DNA from 3 places in the Arthrobacter sp. UYCu723 genome. Region 2 is predicted to be linked to each of the others. Evidence: riboswitches for the same ligand, from Rfam matches in the RefSeq annotation. Region 2 holds a riboswitch; each other region holds the start of a gene.
The links. A riboswitch is a leader RNA that binds a small molecule or an ion and turns the genes downstream of it on or off. The one in region 2 is predicted to bind cyclic di-AMP.
Positions count from the first base shown of each region.

Region 1 (5,000 bases), on a different contig from region 2:
GCCGTTGACAGCCCAGCCGTCCATGGCGGAAGAGGCGTAGTGCGGAATATCCTGCAGCGCTTTGATGTCCTCCGCGAGGATACGCCGCAAGGCATTCCTGAGAGTCACCCGCGCGGCAGGTATGGGTGTGGCGCAGTCAAACGCGAGTTGCCTGGCCTCCTGCCAGGTGTGTGCCGCGTGCCGGTGCGGTTCCGGCGAGGCGCTCCCGGCGCGCTCTTCACCGCCCGCTGGGGCCTGGATACCGCCGGGCGCGGAGTCGTCCCCGGCAGCAGCACTGCCATGAGGAGGCGCAGGCGTCATGCCCCGGAGGCTTCGGTGGCCGCGTGGTCGGTGGCGAGCTTCCGGGCCACGCCGATGGCCGCCTGCATCGAGACTGCGTCCGTCGCCTGGCCGGAACCGGAGGCCAGCCCGGCGGCAAAGCCCGCGATGAAAGTAGTCAGCGGGGCGGCAGGACGCACCACCGAATGTGCGGCCACCCCGGCGAGGGCAAGGACTTCGTTGACGTCAATCTCAACATCCTCCAGCTCGAGGGCCTGGAGCAGGGCACGGCACCAATCTTCCAGAGTTTCATCCTGGCTCTTCACCGTTTGCCTCCAAAGTCGGGTTCAGTCGCGGAGCTCCGGACTCGTCCGGTCCATGGTCCGGACTCCGGCCGGATACCCCAAGTGCGGCGGCATCGTCCCAGGTGTCCACGTCATCCGTGGAACCGGAGGGCACGAGAATTCCCCGCACATCAAGACTAGCAAGAAGGGAGAACACCGAGGCGTCCGCCAGCCCGCCCCGCTGTGCGGCTTCCGCGACGGAGTGTTGTAGCGCGGCCGTGCCATAAAAGCCGGCGAGCGGTTGCTGGCGCCCGTCCGCGGAGACTGCCATGACGGCGTCGGCCTCCGGCCCGGCATCCAGGGCCTCGCGCAGCGCCGTGACAGCGGCATCCACCCGGGGCATGTCGCAGGCCAGCACGAGGGTCAGCGGAGGCGCACGGACGGTCCGGCCATCCCCCGAATGGTGGGCCGCCAGGGCGGCGAGTCCGGCGGCGATGGCGGCGGCCGGCCCAGCAAAAGGCGGCTCTTCCCGGCAGTTCAGCACCCCCGCAGGAAGCGATCCCGGGTCCGGTCCGACGACGACGATCACCCCGGCCCCCTGCGCGGCCTGCAGCGCGCGTTCGAGGAGGGTCCGGCCGCCGAGCACCAGGGCGGACTTGGGCGAGCCGCCCAACCGTGAGGACCGCCCTCCGGCGAGTATGACAGCATCGAATTCCACAGGGTCGAATTCCACAGCATCGAATTCCATTGGCCCAGCCTAGCGCGGTGCCACGCGGCCCCGGCCCGGGCCCGGGCCGCAACAGGGCCCGGCAGAAAGGTCAAGCAAACGAATCAGGCCGCGGATTCCGGCAGCAGGAACGGATCCCAGGCCGGCGCCGGCTTTTCCAGTTCCTTAATCTGCCAGGTGGTGCCCTTCGGCGGCCCCGGGACAAAGCCGAGCCTCCAGCCCATCTCGGCGGGGGTGTGGTCACCCTTGGCGTTGTTGCACCGCAGGCAGGCAGCCACGAGGTTTTCCCAGGAATCGGCACCGCCCCTGGACTTGGGCTGGATGTGATCAATGGTGTGGGCCGCTTTGCCGCAGTAAGCGCAGCGCTGTCCGTCCCGGCGAAGCACACCCCGGCGGCTGACCGCCGTCACGGTGTTGTACCGGGGCCGGATGTAGCGGTGGAGCAGGATCACCGACGGCCGGCCCAGGATGTCCTGGGGACCAACGACGGGATCGTCGCCTTCGGCCACCACACTGGCCTTTCCGGTAAGCACGAGAACGAGCGCCCGGCGGAAGGTGACTACCGCGAGCGGTTCATATCCAGCATTCAGAACGAGAGTGCGCATCCGCATACCTCTTCACGGCCGCACCCGCCAGGGGCACGAGGGCCGGCTGCCCTCTGCATGGTCGGGCTATGGATCGACACCACAAGAGTAAACACCCCAAGGCCGGATCACCGAATTTTTCTCCCGCAAAGGTGTGCGTGTCTGCCGGAGATGGCCGGGCAGACAGGTGAGGACCCCCGCCACAGGGGCGGGGGTCCTCTTCCTGTTGAAGACTTTCAGGCTGTTTTCAGCCAGAGGCGATTAAGCGCCGACGCGGATGAAGACCGGTCCGGAGCCGACGTTGACGCTGTTCAGTGCGGTGGTTCCGCCGTTCCAGCCGCCGTGGACAGCCATGCCGTTGCCGACGTAGACAGCGATGTGGGCCATGCCCACGCCACCGTTCTGGTAGTACGCCAGGTCGCCCGGACGAGCTTCGGCGGCGCCCACTGTGCGGCCCAGGGACAGGTAACCTGCCGGCCAGCCGTGGTAGTTGACGCCCGCCGCAGCCAGGGCGTTCGTGACCAGTGCGGTGCAGTCCTGCGCAACTCCGAGCTGGGCGTAGGCGGCGGCAGCGATGGAAGCACCGGCGCCGCTGGCAACGGAGAGTCCCTGCGTCGAGGCCGAGGCGCCGGCGGTCCCGGCCTGGGAGTCCTGGACGTTGACGACGGGCTTTGCGGCCTCGACGACGGGAGCAGGTGAGGTGGAAACGGCCGGCTTCTCGTAGGAGATTGCAATGGTGGATGCCGCCGAGATCGTTGCCGGGGTGCCCGACTGGACTTCGAGGGCCGAAGCGGAGGTGGATTCGCGCTGAACGTTGGTCTCGGCAGCGTTGGCTGCGATTCCGCTGGTCAGGACAAGCCCGGAAGCGGCAGCGACGACTGCGGCCTGGCGGCCCATGGTGCCGGCGTTGTCGCCGACGGCCTTGGCAATGACAGCAAGCGAGCTGGTCTTGGTGACCTCGGCGCGGTGCCGTGCAGTATTTGCACGAGTAGTCATTAAGTTCTCTCTTTCGTGATCCTTGGACCGCACTTTTCAGGCGCGGACAGAGGACGCTCCGGCATCTTGGGGGTACGCCGGATCGCCCCGAATGGGTTACTTAGCGAAGGGTGTACTGCGAAGACGCGCCAAAAGCGGGAACTGCTTGCAGGTGCTTGGCCTGCGGGCCGGACTCAGCAGAGATTGAGTCGGCGGGGTGAGATCCATTCCGGGCGCCGGCAAGGGCAGCACGGGACGTGGATTTCAGCGGGCTCGAATGAGCCGCGCAAGCGCGGTGACGCGCAGCATTGTGGCGTGAAGACACGAAAGTAGCCTCTCCCAATGCCTGCGAGGTGAGCTGTCGGATTCGGATGGGAGTCACCCGGCCGCGCTGCTTCCTGGGAAGCTTTGCGACTTAACCCCAAGGTCTTCTTGCGAAGACCAAAATTGGTTCCCCCGCCCCTGCCAGACGATGTAATGCGAACGGACCTTGAGCGGTGGCAGAGCTAGGCAATCCACTCAAGAGCGCCAACTTCGGAGAAGTTGGCGTACTTCATACGGTACAGCAGTTGGGATTCAATGTCACATTCAGATCACGGCGTGTCATAAGAATGCGAGAGTCATCCATCGGCTTTTAGAGCCAGCCAGTGGGGTCCACGACGTCGCCGTTGACCATCACTTCGAAGTGCAGGTGGCACCCGGTGGAGGCGCCGGTTGTCCCGCTCATGGCCACAAGATCGCCGCGTGAGACCGTCTGGCCAACACGGACGCTGGCTGAGGACAGATGGTTGTAGGTGGTCTCCAGACCGTTGCCGTGATCGATCACCACGCGGTTGCCGCCGCCGAAGGGATGCCAGCCGGTGAACGTGACGGTGCCGCTGGCGGCCGCGTGGACCGCCGTTCCGCACTGCGCGGCGTAGTCCTGGCCGCGGTGGAACTCGCCGGAACCGCCGGTGATGGGACTGACGCGGTAGCCGAAGGGCGAGGCGGAAACCATCTGGTCCAGCGGTGCGCCCAGGCTGCCGGAAGAAGCGGCGCGCGTGATGCTGCCCGCGGACTGTGCGCTCAGCAACTGCTTCAGCTTGCCGTCGGGATCGCCCTTGGTGGTCACGGCAGTCCGGCTGAAGTCGATCTTGGCGGCGGAGGCGGCCGTCACATTCGGCTGCGCCGCCGCGGAGACCGAGCCCGACGAGGCGTCGGTAGCCATGACCGGGCCGGTGGCGGGGACGGCGACCGTCAGGACCAGACCCGTAGCAGCCAGGGCAATGCCGGCCTTCTGCCCCACACCACTGGCGGCGGCAAATTCCGTTACCTGGCGGAACGGGCTCCGGCGGCCGCGGCGTTCGTCGCGGTGCGCGTCACGCGGGCGGTCTGCCATAACGGCGACGGCCGGTCGCGGCTCCGGAGCGGGGCCGGTCGCACGACGGCGGCCCCGCGAGGTCTGGGTGGTCAAGAACGGTTCCTCTCTGGATAGCCTGCGAAGTTAGCTGTCGGATTCGGGTCAGAGAGATCAAAGACCCGGTCCGCCGTGAACAAGCATCCAGGCACAGGGGAATCCAAAAAGTCCCTCGGTGGAGTGTGCTTGCCGCTGGCGGACTTCACCCCAAGGCTGCTTGAAAACAGCCGGAAGTGGTTCCCCCGCCTCTGCCATAAGGTGACTCTGCGACTGATCCGCTGGCAGAGTTCGGCTTCGGATCAGGTAACGCTTTGGTATCGGTACTGGTGACTAACTATAGGCGATTAAGCCGCCCAGTAATAATCCCGTTATCTCTGCTGTGCACAACTCATGGGTCATCCCACGAGTTGTGGTTCCGGACGGTTAGCCGACGGTAACAAAGACGTGGGCGGCAACCTCGGGAGGCAGCTCGAGGGCGCCTTCGATGTCCGGAACGCGGACCGAGATGTACTCGCCGACGCGTTCCAGGGACACAAGGGCGCCGGGACGGATGCCTCCCTCGTCGAGCTGGACGAGCAGTTCCGGTTCCACCTGGATGGGCTCGGCAAGCCGGTTCACCGTGATCCGGGAATCGGCCCCGTAGCCGGCCATCGCTTCCAGCAGACTCACGACTCCGTCGGAGTAGGGCTGGGAGGGCACGCCGCCGAGCTCCGCGAGCCCGGGGATCGGATTTCCATAAGGAGAGACAGTGGGATGGTTGAGCATCTCGAAGATCC
Region 1 is NZ_JBSSBW010000001.1:861,337-866,336, forward strand. Features, by position in the region: gene ACVWZ8_RS03815 (molybdopterin-binding protein) at 1-300, opposite strand, end outside; gene ACVWZ8_RS03820 (DUF6457 domain-containing protein) at 297-584, opposite strand; gene mobA (molybdenum cofactor guanylyltransferase) at 568-1,290, opposite strand; gene ACVWZ8_RS03830 (HNH endonuclease) at 1,374-1,874, opposite strand; gene ACVWZ8_RS03835 (NlpC/P60 family protein) at 2,115-2,849, opposite strand; cyclic di-AMP (ydaO/yuaA leader) riboswitch at 3,158-3,327, opposite strand; gene ACVWZ8_RS03840 (M23 family metallopeptidase) at 3,463-4,281, opposite strand; cyclic di-AMP (ydaO/yuaA leader) riboswitch at 4,286-4,498, opposite strand; gene ACVWZ8_RS03845 (metal-dependent transcriptional regulator) at 4,648-5,000, opposite strand, start outside.
Region 1: another riboswitch for cyclic di-AMP. It lies ahead of ACVWZ8_RS03835 (NlpC/P60 family protein); the one in region 2 lies ahead of ACVWZ8_RS24230 (M23 family metallopeptidase).

Region 2 (5,000 bases):
TAGATCAGGCGCTCTTCAGTGGAAAAGCCAAAAATGTCTACAGGAAACCCTGGGCGCTGGTATTCGACCCAGAGGAACAACGGCGAAGTCACGGCACGCACGGCGCCGGCGACCACGATCACCGGGAAGAACACCGCCACAAGAACCTGAAGAAACCGTCCGAGCAAGGACCCGCGGACCGCCTCGTGCCCGCTCGGAGGTACGCTGCCGGCACCAGTGGGTGGGCCGCTTCTTGATCCCCCGACGTCCGCCCCGGGTGTCGCTGAGCGGACTGAGTCCCCGGGGCGGCCGGGGACCTCACCGTCGGCACCCTGGCCGGCCGCCAGCGGCTGCGCCGGGACCCCCGGAGCGGCTCGCGGGGATTCCACGGCCCCGCGGGGGTTTTCGGATCCGGCCATATGGGTTCTCCTCGACTGTGCGCCGTCTCACCACGTCACCACGCACGTCCGTGCGACTTTCTTCTTCCAACAAGGCTACAGGCCCCATGGCCCCGCACTTCCGACTCCGCATGAGCCAGCCACACGGAAGGGTCCACCATTTCAGTCCGCCGCCCGGCTCCCATTACGGAACGGCGAGAACCAGCCGCCTGCGCTCCATGGATGGTCACCGGTCACCTCGAGGAAGTCCTGCAGCACAATGAGGAGCCGGGTCAGATCCGTCGCTCGAATCGGAATGGGAGCAGATGCATCAGAACGAAGACGTGAGGGCAAGACACTGGACGGTCGCTCGAACACTGGGACACAGCACGCCAGCCCGCCCACAGGGCTGTGACTGTCCGGAATTGGCGAAGCTCCCGTCAAATAGCGGTTGACAGGAGCTTCGCGACAATTATGCACAGAGAACCCTGAGGGTTGCCTGAGAAAAGAAGGCTTCACCGGCCTCCACGGCGGACCCCTGTATCAGCAGTACGAGCGGACCGAAGACGCTCGCTTCGAACGCATCGCCGGCATGGGCCGCGAGATCGAGGACCTTCGTCACCGGAAAGTGACGACGGCCCACTCCACGCCGATCAGCCGCTGCCGCCGCCCTCATTTGCCCCTGCCTGCCCGCACTGGCGGCGGGTCCAGGGCTGGCATTCTTTCCAGGATCCTGCTGACCGGAGCGCTGGCCGGGACGCTCCTGAGCGCCTGTTCCCCCGTGGTGGATGTGACAGCGGCGAAGGACGCCGCGAACCCCGCGTGCGCCCCCATGATGGTGGCCCTCCCCGATGCAATCGGCGATGCAGCCCTGCGGAAGACCAACAGCCAGGCCACCGCAGCCTGGGGTGACCCGTCCCAGGTGATCCTGCGCTGCGGCGTGAACGTTCCCGGACCGACAACGGACCGCTGCGTCACCGTGAACGGCATCGACTGGGTCATCAAGGAAGGCGACCCGGTATGGACGCTGACTACCTTTGGACGCAATCCCGCCACGGAAATCCTGATGGACCCGGACAAGATCAATTCCGCCAATGTTCTGGCTGACCTTTCCGGCCCGGCCGCAAAGATCCCGGCCATACGGAATTGCGTGGGCCAGGAAGATCTTCAGAACCTGCCCGCCAGCCAAGCAGGCTGAACCGGCAAATCCAGAGCTGCTGCACTCCGGTGCGCCGGGCAGCAACTCTGCGGGGGTCTGGGTGCTCGGCGCGATCATGTCGGGGTTGGCCCTCAAGACCCCAACGGTTATTCCACACCTGGCTGCCGCCCGCGAACACGGACGCACCCGCCACCGGATCCGCGGTCCTGGGCCGGGGTGCTGTTGAAAATGCGTATCCACGGCTTCGTCCAGATCGCCATGCCGCTGCTTCCAGATGCATGGGGGCCTGGACCCCGGCATTGATCACGGTCGGCGTAGCCTCCGTCCTGCATGGGCGTTGGTCGCCCTGGCTCAGAGCGACCACAAGCGCACTTCGGGCACCCACATGGGCTACATGGTTCTCGCCCTCGGTGCAGTCTGCACAGCAGAGACGCACGGGAAACGGCGGTAACCTGAGCAGCGACGCAGATGGAAAGCCATGGCCTGATCACGGGGTCCTATTCCTGCTGGCAGGTGGCCCGCACAGCCGGGCCGGTACCTATGACATGGGGTTTTTTCGGCGGCCTGGCCGCCCGGGCGCAAGGCACGGGCTCGCATCGGCCGGCCTCACCGGACTGCAGGCGGGGTAACCGGCAAGCTGATATCAACAGACGTCCATCCACGCCCATACGTTTTAGAGATGCGAACCGGGTACGGACGCGTGTCCTCACATGACGGGCCTCTCAGTGACACTGAGACGTCACTGAACCAGCAGCAGGTACCGTCCGCCCCGGACGTGAGCGAGTCCTCCAACGTGGTGTCCGGAACAGCGTGCCCGGGCGTCCGATATATCTGCATACGGCGAGCTTAAAGAAAACCGGGAAGGACCAGGCCGTTTCGGCCGAAGTCTGCATCCCATCGAGCAGCTTGACGGCACCGGCAGTGAACGCGTTTCCCGGCTGAAGCCTGCCGAGGGGCGGGTCGGCTGACTCAAGGAGCCGGTACGGCAACCTTTGGTGCCTCCAGATCCGACCGCCTGGCCACCCAGAAGCCTCCCGTCGGCAGCACAGAATCTACAAGAACAATGGCCAGAGCCCGGCCGGTCCACTCATTTTTGCGCCACAGGAACAAGGCCAAAAGAACATAAGCGACGAACAGCGCACCGTGCACCGTGCACCGGCCCCAAAATCTGAACTCCGCCCGCCTCTCCCGTCGTATACTTCACGATCGTTGCCGGAATGAGCAGCAGCCATGACACGGCTTCAGCCACGGCCAACACCCGGAATACACGCAGAAAGTCCATGGACCGAAGTTAGCAGCCTGGGCTGGAAGGATGCTGGACAAGAGCCCCATCGTCCAGCAACATAACCGGCACAGCGCCTCGCCGGGGTCCGCCGCGGCCGGCCCACGGCCCCGCCGGCCGAAGGATCCGTATCTTGTCTCCGACCCTCACCCCCTGGGACTTGGCGACGTCCGGGTTGACAACCACCTTGACCGGGCTGCCGCCCTTATCCGGCTCGGTAAACGCAAACACACAATCGGAGGCTTCCAGTCCGCGGCCATCCGGGCTTGCCTCCTGCGCACAGCTTTCCTGAACCACGCGCTGGATCTTACCGGCCTCAAAGGTCGCCCCGGCCCTCTCCCCGTAAGCCCGGAGCGCCGTTGATAACGGATTTGTAACTTAAGCCGAAGCTTCGCTACAGTTGGATCAACACATACCCCCAACAGGTATGGACGTGACCGCTTCGCCAAACCCCGCCGGCGGTCCGTGAACCTGATCTTTCTCAGGCGGGGGCGGAGGACCCACTTTTGGTGCGTAATGATGCACCTGGGGGTGAAGCCGTCCCTGTGACTGCGCATCTGATCGCGGTCCTGCGGGGGCGGCCGGACAGTCCACTCGTCCGAATCCGACAGCTAACTTCGCCGGCGCCGAGAGGACCACTATCTTGCCTTTCCAGCCAAAACACGGCCGTCGCCGTGCCCATCCGGCAGCTGCCTCACCAGGCCGCCGTCCGTTTTTCCAGGAACCAACGTTCCGGCTCCGCGGCCAGCAGTTCGGGGTGGCAGCCGCCGTCACGGGAATGATTGCCCTCACTGCTCTGTCGGCGGCGCAGGCTGACTCCGGCAGCCGCGCTGCGGCTCAGGACCGGCCAGCGGCCGTGGCAGCCCCGGCCCCGGAAGCTGCGGTTACGGCAGCAGCTGACACTGTTCTCACCTTTGACCGCCCGGAGGTGACCTCCCAGCCGGCGCCTGCGCCCGCTGCGCCGGCACAGCCCGCGGGGGCGGTCAAGGCACCCGAGGCTGTGCCCACGCCCGCACCGGCAACCCCATCCACAGGGTTGCGTGCCCCACTCGCGTCGATTAACGTCAGTTCCCCCTTCGGCTTCAGGATCAGCCCGATCACCGGCGCCGTGGGGGAGATGCACACCGGGATCGATCTGACCGGGGCGTGCACGACGGCGGTCTTCGCCGCCGGTTCGGGCACCGTCACCGAGGCCGGCTGGAGCCCGTACGGTGGCGGCAACCGGATCGTCGTCGATCACGGCAACGGCCTGAAGACCACCTACAACCACCTGGCCAGCATCGGCGTTTCCCTCGGACAGGCCGTGGCTCAGGACCAGCAGATCGCAGGGGTAGGCACAACCGGTGCCTCCACCGGCTGCCACCTTCACTTCGAGGTCATGGTCAACGGCCAGACCGTCGACCCATCTGCCTTCATCTGAGGCCCGGCCCGGCGGGCCCCTCTTAGATGGCTGAGCTGACTGCTTTGTGCTGACTGCTTGCGGGCATGAGCGGTTGCCCGCGTGACGACGATGAAGCGGTACAGTTGCGGGGGCGCCCTCGCCCTGTTTTTGACTTTCCTGATGGACCTGCGCTCACTGCCAGTCAGGGTTCCAGACCCGGGCGGATAACGCACGAAGGCCGTCTGCGGGCGCCCACATATCGAGCCGGACAAAGGACTATACAGTGCAAATCCCGATGGCAGCCGCAGGCCTTTACGCCCTGGCCACGACGCCGGCCCCGGGTCCCGGGAAGGAAGGGCTGAGGCCAGGGCTGGACGCGGATCAGGTAACTCCCGGATTCCTGGGTTTCGCGATGACGGCGTTCATGGTCATCGCAGTTGTCCTGCTCATGGTTTCCATGACCAGACGAATCCGGCGCGTGCGTTACCGGGCGCAGTTTGAGCAAGGAAGCGAACCCGTTTCGGCAGGAACGGACGACAACGCCCCCAGCCAGCCTGGGATCAACAGACCCGAGGTGACCAACGGAACCGGACCGGGCGACGAAAGCCCCGGACGGGACTGAGGCCGCGGCTCCCGCGGCAGGCCGTGTCGTCCAGGTCCCCGGTTGGGTGGTTCCCGCTCAGCACCTGGCCGTGAAGGCCATGGCGGACATAGCCCCGGCCGTGGGACACTGAGGGGCGATTTCCTTCGCCCCTATTGTGCTTGGGAGCCGCCGCGTGGATTTTATTAGTGAAGCGGTGCTCCATGTGGCCGGGCAGTGGT
Region 2 is NZ_JBSSBW010000004.1:81,844-86,843, forward strand. Features, by position in the region: gene ACVWZ8_RS24210 (DUF1461 domain-containing protein) at 1-398, opposite strand, end outside; gene ACVWZ8_RS24215 (DUF3515 domain-containing protein) at 949-1,554, shown strand; gene ACVWZ8_RS24220 (DUF3817 domain-containing protein) at 2,485-2,664, opposite strand; gene ACVWZ8_RS24225 (DUF3817 domain-containing protein) at 2,603-2,797, opposite strand; cyclic di-AMP (ydaO/yuaA leader) riboswitch at 3,258-3,435, shown strand; gene ACVWZ8_RS24230 (M23 family metallopeptidase) at 3,441-4,217, shown strand; gene ACVWZ8_RS24235 (hypothetical protein) at 4,462-4,800, shown strand; partial or broken gene ACVWZ8_RS24240 (DedA family protein) at 4,955-5,000, shown strand, end outside.

Region 3 (5,000 bases), on a different contig from region 2:
CTGGGGAGGGGCGCCCGACGCTGGGCTGGGGCGAATGCCTAGAAACTCTTGGGGTGTAAAAGTTAGGCGTACATTCGACAACAGCGCATCGCGGTATCAGCGGGTGGGCTGATCCAGGAAGCTGCGGCTGCAGGTGCTGTTGAGTTCTTGTTCACAATTGAAGTGTGCAACGTAACAATGCCAACTTGCAAGTAACAAAGGGATTCGGGTTCCACATAGTGAGACGAAACGCGGGATTGTAGTGCAGATCACAATTCTGCCGCGCCGATAAAATAACAGATGTTTTCCTGACTGACTGGTCGGTCGTGGCGTTTAGCCGAATATTGTTCGCCTCGGATGGCTGTTTGCCAAGAATCCTTCATGGGAGGGCAGTCTGGCGGAAGCTTCGCCTACTTATCATTCAATGTCCACCGTCCCACAGAGTGGTCACACCGTCAGGCCCGAATTGTCCGGCGGCGGAACGCCTTCAAAGTTCCGCCGCCCATGCCGGCCGTTCCGTCAGAGACGGTTCCAAAAGCCCGCGACGGACCACCGCGGCGGCTGCCAGCTCGCTAGGCTGGGATTCACAGGTGCAGCACAGGATCCCCAAAGCCACGCCTAACCGGCAGAACGGAGAGTTGTCCCATGGCCTCCTCGCACTCTATGACCAACAACCTTCCGCAGCTCACCCACCCGGACGGCTCCCCCATCCGAGCTCTCGTCGTGGATGACGAACCCAGCCTCTCCGAGCTCATGAGCATGGGCCTGCGGATGGCAGGCTGGTCCGTCGCTGTCGCGGCAGACGGCCCCGAAGCGGTCAAACTCGCCAAGGAGTTCCGCCCAGATGTGTTGGTGCTCGATGTCATGATCCCCGGGTTCGACGGCGTCGAACTGCTCGGCAGGATCCGCGCCTTCGCTCCGGTTGTGCCTGCCCTGTTTCTCACCGCGAAGGACGACGTCCAGGACCGGATCACCGGCCTCGCCGCCGGCGGGGACGACTATGTCACCAAGCCCTTCAGCATGGAGGAAGTCCTGCTGCGCCTGCACCGGCTCGTGCAGCGCTCCGGCGTGGCCGCCATGGACTCAGCGGAGCTCGTGGTCGGTGACCTCGTACTCAATGTCGATACCCGTGAAGTCACCCGGGCCGGCGAGGAACTGCACCTCACCGCGACGCAGTTCGAGTTGCTGCGCTACCTCATGGAGAACCCCAAACGGGTCATCAGCAAGGCGCAGATCCTGGACCGGGTGTGGGACTACGACTTCGGCGGACAAGCCAACATCGTCGAACTGTACATCTCCTACCTCCGCAAAAAGATCGATGCCAGCCGCGCTCCCATGATCCACACCGTGCGCGGCGCCGGCTACGTCCTGAAGCCGGCGGATTGATCCGTGCGCGCTCTCCCCGGTGAGACCCCTGCCCCCCGGCGAAAGTGGCGCGACCCCTCCACCTGGCATCTGCGCACCCGGCTGGTCCTCGTCACCATGGCGCTGCTTGTGGCCATCTGCGGCGCCGTAGGACTTTTCAGCTACGCCTCCATGGACGTCTTCCTCACCAAGCAACTCGACACGCAGCTGGATGAGGCGTCCCACCGCGCCAGCGTGTTCGGACGGCCCTCGCCCGGCGACTCCGGCGGACGCACCGATCCGCTGGAGGCCCGAGGCCAGGGCATCGGTACGCTCAACGCGCGGATCCTGGGTGGCGCCGTCAGCAGGGCCGGCTTCCTCGCCGGGGACGCCACCCGGAAGAGCCTCTCCCCCGATGACGACCACGTCCTCCTCGGACTCACGCCCAACGGCGTCCCGGTTGACCGTACGCTCTCGGCCGGCGGCTACCGGCTCACTGCCGGGCGGACCCCCTATGGAGACGTGATCGTCACCGGGCTGCCGCTGGCGGAAAAGCAGAACACCCTGGCTTCGCTCGTGTGGACCATGGTGGTGGTGTCTGCCGGCGGCCTCATCGTCATCGGTCTCGCCGGCACGGCACTGATCCGCCGGACCATGAAGCCGCTCGAACAGCTGTCCGAGGTGGCTACCAAGGTCTCCCGACTCCCCCTCGACGCCGGCGAGGTGGCACTCGCAGTCCGGGTGCCGGCGTCGGCCGCCCATCGTGGCACGGAAGTGGGCGGCGTGGGATACGCGCTGAACCAGATGCTGGACAATGTCTCCAACGCGCTCGAGGCGCGGCAGCTCAGCGAAATGAGGGTGCGCCAGTTCGTGGCCGATGCCTCGCATGAGCTGCGGACCCCGCTAACCGCTATCCGCGGCTACACCGAGCTGATGCGGATGACCGAGCAATTCACGCCGGACGGTGAGAAGTCCCTCGCACGGGTGCAGAGCCAGTCCGAACGGATGACCACCTTGGTTGAGGATCTGCTGCTGCTGGCCCGCCTGGACGAGGGCCAGCCCCTCAAGCTCAGCGAGGTGGACCTCACCCAGCTGGCGATCTAGATCGTCAGTGACGAGAAGGTCATGGCCCCGGATCACGTCTGGCAACTGGAACTCCCCGAAGAGCCGGTGGTGGTCCGCGGCGACTCCGCCCAGCTGCATCAGGTGCTGGCCAACCTGCTGTCCAATGCGCGCAAGCACACCGGGGCCGGGACGACGGTGGTGACCGGAGTGATGCGTTCAGCCGATGGAAGCGCCGTGGTCACGGTGACCGACAACGGGGACGGGATCCCCCCTCAGTTCATGAATAAGGTCTTTTCACGCTTTGCCCGCGCGGACGCCGCGCGGAAGAATCCGGCAGCTACGACGGCGCCAACCTCCCGTTCGGCGATTTCCCGCAGCCCCTGGGCCCCCGCCCCGGCAACGACGGCAACCACTGCCGAGGGGACCAGCGGGCTTGGCTTGTCGATCGTGCAGGCGATTGTCGCGGCCCACGGCGGCACCGTCGAGGTCACCTCCCGGCCAGGCCGGACGGAGTTCGCCGTTCGCCTGCCCACGAGCCCGCCCGTGACCTAGCCGCGGTCGCGTCCGTCCACCGCCGTTCGACGGTTACGTGCCGGCTAGACGTTACTGCGCGTCGAGTGGGCACGCAGGCGGCGCAACGGCACCGACGGCCAGGCGGAAGAGCACAAGGCGACACTCCGCTGTCGTGATGTCCGTTACCAAAATGTGACTCTCGGATGGAACTCCTGTACGGTTTTTAGAGTGCGGCCACCACTGGCGCCGTATATCCGGATGGACGCCAAACTCTGCCGCTTCCCGGATTCGCTGGACCAGGCAGAGGCGGGGGACCCAGAGTTCCCGGGCATTCTGCATCTATGCACCCTTGGGGTGAAGCCGACACGTGAAGCACCGTGCGGCCGGATTTCTCATCCGAACCCGACAGCTAACTCCGCAGGCGTTTGAGAGGCATCATGACTGAATTCAAAGTACAAACGCGCCCCGACAGCGCTGCAGGCAAGTCCCGCTCCACGCATTCACGCCACCGCGCCGAGTCAGCCAAGCCGGCCTCGGCCCTGTCCCGGTTTGCCGCGGGCATCGGTTCCACTGGCCGCCGCGCCGCCGTCGTTGCCACCGCCTGCGCGGTCCTCGTCGGAGTTGGCGCTGCCGGTCAGGCCGCCGAGACGGCCAACGGTCCCTCCGCCGCCGGCAGCTCCAAGGCGTCGGCCACCGTTGCCGACCCGCTGACGCCCCTGAACTTCGAACGGGTCCGCGTCGACGCCCAGACCTCTGTGCCCCCCGGCGCCAGCGTCGAGGCCCAGTCCGCGGAGGTGAAGCCCGCTGAAGCACCTGCACCTGCCGCGGCTCCGGCACCTGTACCTGTCGCGGCTCCGGCACCTGCCCCCGCACCTGTCGCGGCACCCGCACCGGCCCCCGAAGCGGCGACTCCCGTCGCCGTTGACGATCCCGCCGCGGCGCAGGCCTACGCCGCATCGCAACTGGAATCCTACGGCTGGGGGCCCGGCGAAATGCAGAGCCTGATGAAGCTCTGGACCAAGGAGTCCGAGTGGAAGACCACGGCCACGAATCCGAGCAGCGGCGCCTACGGTGTGGTCCAGTCCCTGCCGGCCGAAAAAATGGCGAGCTCCGGCGCTGACTACCTGACCAACTACCGGACCCAGATCAACTGGGGTCTCAATTACGTCAAGGAACGCTACGGCTCCCCCAGCGGCGCCCTGAACTTCCATTACGCGCACAACTGGTACTAAGCCAGCCGGCAGTTTCCCGGACGAACCTGCTTCAGCAAGAATGCCCCGAATCCCTGCGGTTCGGGGCATTCTTTCGTGCTGAGTGCTGTCAGTGGACGGAGGCGGGACGGACGTGCGCTGGTGCGTCTAGCCGTTGGGCCGGTTGGGGATGTACTGCACCGCCCATTTGTTGCCGTCGGGATCGGCAAAATGGACGAAGTGGCCCCAGTCCTGGACATCGACATCGCTGACGTCCACGCCGTTATCCTTGAGCTGCTTGTGCGCGGCCTGGATGTCGCTGACCACGAGCTGCAGGCTGGGAGCGGTGCCTGGCGGCGCCTCGTTGAGGCCCTCGCCGATGGCGATCGAGCAGCCGGAGCCCGGCGGGGTCAGCTGGACGAAGCGGATGCCGTCCGTGGGCCGCTCGTCGTAGTCGGCGTTGAAGCCGACTTTGTTGACGTAGAAATCCTTGGCGCGGTCCACATCGGACACGGGGACAAACACGAGTTCAAGTTTCCAGTCCATGGCCCACACGCTAGCGCGGGTTGCGGGATTCCGGAAGGGAACGCGTGCCGGTCCCGGCAATAGCCGGGTCCTCGGCGCCGGGTCCTCGACGCGGCTGCCTGGCTGTACTAGCCCGCGATGCCGTAGAGGCGGTCGCCGGCGTCGCCCAGGCCGGGCACTATGTAGGACTTCTCGTTGAGCTTCTCGTCGATCGAGGCGAGGACGATCGTCACGTTGGCGTCCGCGAGCTCCTCCTCCAGCCTGGCCAAGCCTTCGGGGGCGGCGAGCAGGCAGATACAGGTGACGTCGGAGGCGCCGCGCTTGAAGAGGAACTTGATGGCCTCGCGCAGGGTGCCGCCCGTGGCCAGCATGGGGTCCAGGACA
Region 3 is NZ_JBSSBW010000001.1:1,015,364-1,020,363, forward strand. Features, by position in the region: gene ACVWZ8_RS04535 (response regulator transcription factor) at 625-1,365, shown strand; partial or broken gene ACVWZ8_RS04540 (HAMP domain-containing sensor histidine kinase) at 1,462-2,940, shown strand; cyclic di-AMP (ydaO/yuaA leader) riboswitch at 3,181-3,340, shown strand; gene ACVWZ8_RS04545 (aggregation-promoting factor C-terminal-like domain-containing protein) at 3,339-4,133, shown strand; gene ACVWZ8_RS04550 (VOC family protein) at 4,260-4,637, opposite strand; gene upp (uracil phosphoribosyltransferase) at 4,745-5,000, opposite strand, start outside.
Region 3: another riboswitch for cyclic di-AMP. It lies ahead of ACVWZ8_RS04545 (aggregation-promoting factor C-terminal-like domain-containing protein); the one in region 2 lies ahead of ACVWZ8_RS24230 (M23 family metallopeptidase).